2 regions of the Acidovorax sp. GW821-FHT11A03 genome follow, and region 2 is predicted to be linked to the other one. Evidence: predicted binding sites of a transcription regulator. Region 2 holds the regulator's gene; the other holds the start of a gene.
What was found. The regulator FNR, encoded in region 2, switches genes on or off when oxygen is low (the NO sensors DNR and NnrR bind a similar motif). The targets are predictions, from matches to a motif close to TTGATNNNNATCAA.

Region 1: a site for FNR is predicted at 840-853, ahead of AC1RVY_RS21640 (hemerythrin domain-containing protein). Genes of this name have one in related genera too.

Annotation. Positions count from the first base shown of each region.
Region 1 covers NZ_JBXASG010000009.1:67,317-69,481, forward strand. The annotation lists gene AC1RVY_RS21635 (hypothetical protein) at 1-104, shown strand, start outside; gene AC1RVY_RS21640 (hemerythrin domain-containing protein) at 245-772, opposite strand; gene AC1RVY_RS21645 (hypothetical protein) at 943-1,524, opposite strand; gene AC1RVY_RS21650 (CsbD family protein) at 1,594-1,812, opposite strand.
Region 2 covers NZ_JBXASG010000003.1:404,867-407,031, reverse strand. The annotation lists gene hemN (oxygen-independent coproporphyrinogen III oxidase) at 1-710, opposite strand, end outside; gene fnr (fumarate/nitrate reduction transcriptional regulator Fnr) at 897-1,619, shown strand; gene AC1RVY_RS09140 (hypothetical protein) at 1,685-1,978, opposite strand; gene AC1RVY_RS09135 (FixH family protein) at 2,030-2,165, opposite strand, start outside.

The DNA.
Region 1 (2,165 bases), on a different contig from region 2:
ATGCGGCCTGCGGCCCCACCGACTCCCCCGCCTTGCGCAGGGCGCTGCGCGACCTGTCGTGGCGCATGGCGGGCCTGCTGCTGCCGCGCAGCCCGCGGCACTGAGTGCCCGGCGCCGGGTTTTTGATGAAAATAGCCGCCATCGCTTGATTGGCAAGCGCTGGCAGCTATAAAAACAGAAGCACATTACCCACCCCGGCCATTGCGGCTGGCCGGGCCTGGCGCACCGGCAGGTGGGAGAAAGGTCAGGCCACCGCTTCCCGCGGTGCGCAGGCGGCGGCGGGCGATGGAGCCCCGGCGTCCTCCGAGCAGGTCGCACCGCCGCATCCGTGGATCAGCTCGCCCGGCAGCGCCCCGGGGGCGTGCACCACGCCCGAGATGGGGTCGAATCCCACGCGGCGCAAGTGCAGGGCCAGCGCGGCATCCATGCTCTGCGCATGCTGCGGAAACCACAGGGCCAGTTCGCTGGCCATCACCCGCAGCACCGCGAGGTCGCCCTGCTGCGCACGCGCGGTGCCTTCACGCATCACCTGCAGCACCACCCGGTGCTGCATGCTGTGGCAGTTGCCCGATGCGAAGCGCGTGGAGGCCATCCAGGCGTCCTCCTGCGCGAAATGGTGGTCGGTGTGCTCCACCAGCGCCTGCCAGGCAGCCAGCAGGCGCGCGTCGTCCGCGCCATCGACGGCGGCCAGCAGGTCGACGAACTCACGGTGGGTGTCGTCCATCAGGGCCAGGTCCAGGGCCAGGGCGTCGGACCATTCGAGTTGAGCCATGCAAATCCCCTTGTGCACCAGGTCAAAGACAGGGGAGCGAGGTTAGTTTTTCGCGGCGGCCCGCATATTGATGCAGGTCAGGGTTCCGCCCCAGGGCCGCGGCCATCCCATGAAAAAAGCCCCGCACGGGGCGGGGCTCCTGGGTGGGCGCGGGCCGGGGCCCTGCGCGCTCAGCTCTTGCCGTACATGCGCTTCATGTCATCCACGCACTTGGACTTCAGGTCGCCGGACATCGCGTCGCAGCGCTCCTTGGCGGCCTTGTAGGCGGCATCGTTCTTTTCGGCGTTGGCATCCTTGCGGGCCTCGGCCACCGCCGCGTTCTTCTCGGCGGCGTTGTCCGCAGGCTTGGCCTGGGCCTCGGCCACCTTGGCATCTTCCTTGGCCTTCACGCGGGCTGCCTTCGCATCCTTCTCGCACACGTCCTTGTCATTGCCCTTGAGGTCGTCGCACTTTTCCTTGGCGACGCCGTAGGCCGCATCCGCCCGCGCGTCGGCGACCTTGCGGGTGGCCTTGGGGCTGGGCTTGTGCTGCGCGTCGAGCTCGGCCTTGGCCACGTCCTCGGCGCCCTTGGCCTCCTTCACACAGATGTCCTTGGCGTTGCCTTGCAGGCCATCGCACTTTTGCTTGCTGGCCTTGTAGTCGGCGGAAATGCGTTCCTTGCCAGCCTTGTATTCGGCGTCCGTCAGCGCGAAGGCGGAAGTGGCCAGCAGGCCGGCTGCGACAGAAGCCATCAGGGTGCGGGTGAATTTCATGGGTTTCTCCTCGATCGGTAATGGATAGAAATAGGAAGGGAGGGGCCGGGAAACGAAGGGGCCGTGGCCTCAGTCGTTGAAGCGGAAATCGGGGTGGCGGGCCTGCCAGTCGCTGAGCTGCTTCTCGGCCGCGTCGCGGGCGATGCCCTGGCGTTCCTGCAGCTTGCCCAGGAACTGTTCGCGCTTGCCGTCGATAACGTCGAAATCGTCATTCGTGAGCTTGCCCCACTGCTCGATCATTTTTCCCTTGAACTGCTTCCAGTTGCCCTTGACGGTGTCTTCATTCATGGCGTGCATCCTCGAAAAGATTTCGCGTCAGCCATCCACCCGGAATGCGTGGAACAGGTGCGTGATGCGATGGGATTGACTCTAGAAATGATTTGCCGCGGGGACCGTAGGCCATGCCACGCAGCACGCGTCAGCACAGGACTACGGCGGCTGAAGGACAGGGCGCGGCGGCGAGGGCGGCGCCCCTCGCCAGCGGCCAACAAAGTGTTGCAATTTGCCATCACTGCTCCACTGTTACGCGCGGCCCCTTCCCAGCAAGCTGTTTCGTTTGGTAACGCTTGTGTTTCCACGCCGCAACGGCATGTGGTGAAGTCCTGAAATGCGCTGGTTTTGAACGCGCACCTTCACCCCCC
Region 2 (2,165 bases):
GGCCGCAACTGAACCACCTGCGCCAGCGTACGGTCGAACGACTCCGGCGTCTGGCGCGGCAACCCGTAGATCAGGTCCACATTGATCGATTCGAAGCCGAGCGAGCGCGCGGATTCCACCAGCGAAAACACCTGTTCGGCGGGCTGGATGCGGTGCACCGCCTTCTGGACCTCGGGGTCAAAATCCTGCACGCCAAAACTCAGCCGGTTGAATCCAAGCTCCGCGAGCACGGCAAGCCGGTCGGCATTGACGGTACGGGGGTCCACCTCGATTGAGTACTCCCCGCCCGGCGCCAGGGTGAAGCTGCGCTGGAGCATCGCCATGAGTTCCCGCAAGCCATCGTCCGACAGGAAGGTGGGGGTGCCGCCGCCCAGGTGCAGCTGGCTCACCACCTGACCCGTGCCGCAGTGCGCCGTGTGCAGATCGATCTCGCGGCTGAGATAGCGCAGATAGACTTCAGCCCGGTCGTGGTGCTTGGTGATGATCTTGTTGCAGGCGCAGTAGTAGCACAGCGACTCGCAAAAGGGGATGTGCACATACAGGGACAAGGGCAGCGCCTTGGTCAGGGTGCCCATGCGGCGCTGCTCGAGGGCGAGGGCGTAGTCCTCCTGGCCGAAGGCTTCCACAAACCGGTCGGCCGTCGGATAGGAGGTATAGCGGGGGCCTGGTACGTCAAAACGGCGCAGCAGGTCAGGCGAAACAGCGGTCATGGGGCGAATCCTTGCGTACACCTTGACTGTGCCGTAAGCTGCTCCCCATGTCCTTGACATGAATCAAGTGATGGAGTGGCCGGAACAGCGACAATTTGATGCATGTCAGTCGCCTGCCCGCCCTCCAAGAGACTCCCTCTTCGGCCATCGGGCGGTATGCTCGAAACCTAACTCCGCCCTGTGCCTATGAACCCGCTCACCATCAAAGTCGCCTGTTCCAATTGCAACCTGCGCGAGCTGTGCATGCCGGTGGGCCTGAGCGAAGAGCAACTGCACCGCATCGACGAGGTCGTTGCAGTTCGCCGCAAGGTGAAGCGCGGCGGCACGCTGTTTCGCAATGGTGAGTCGTTCACCTCGCTTTATGCCATCCGCACCGGCTTTTTCAAGACCTGCGTGGCCACCGAGGACGGACGCGACCAGGTCACGGGGTTCCAGATGGCGGGCGAGATCATCGGCCTGGACGGCATCGTGAATGATCACCACACCTGCGATGCGGTGGCCCTGGAAGACGCCGAGGTCTGCGTCATGCCGTTTGACCGCATCGAGGAATTGTCCCGCGAGGTCACCGCGCTGCAGCACCACGTGCACAAGATCATGAGCCGGGAGATCGTGCGCGAACACGGCGTGATGCTGCTGCTGGGCAGCATGCGGGCCGAGGAGCGCCTGGCAGCGTTCCTGCTCAATCTGGTGCAGCGCCTGCACGCCCGCGGATTCTCGCAGTCCGAGCTGGTGCTGCGCATGACGCGCGAGGAGATCGGCAGCTACCTGGGCCTCAAGCTCGAGACCGTGAGCCGCACCTTCTCCAAGTTTGTGGAAGAAGGCATTGTCGAAGTCAAGCAGCGCCATGTCCGCATCCTCGAGACCGACGCGCTCAAGCGCATCGTGAACAACCAGTCCGCCTGCCACTGAGCAAGGCGAGCCAGGTCCGCCCGTCCCGGCAACGCCTTGCCACCGGAGCCCGGCCGGTGCGCTGTTCAAGGGCAGGATGATGTCTTTCGGCAATCATCAGGGCGCTCGCCTTCAGGCACGGGGCAGCGGTTGAGTTCAAAGGGCGACATTGCCAGCAGCGTGGTCAACGCGCTGGAGGCCATGGTGATGGCCCAGAACGCAAAGAACGCGAGCGTGTAGACGCCCTGGCGCGACAGGGCCAGCGGCTGCCCGAACCAATGCAGGTCCTGCGGGTCCACCATCGCAAAAACCAGCATCTCCATCGCGCCCGCCATCAGAAAGGCGGGCCATGCAATCCACATCAGGCGTTGCGTCCACATCGGGGTTGTCTCCTGGTAAGGCCGCGCAGACCCGCTGCTCGGCCAGGGGTTTCAGCGTGGCTGGTCCTGAACCGGTGTCGCCGCGTGGTTGCGGCCCTTCATGGCCGGGGCCAGGCTCTTCTCCGGAGCCTCCAGCGTCTTGTTGATTTCGATGCCCTGGCGGTAGTAGTCCTCGGCGACCACGGGG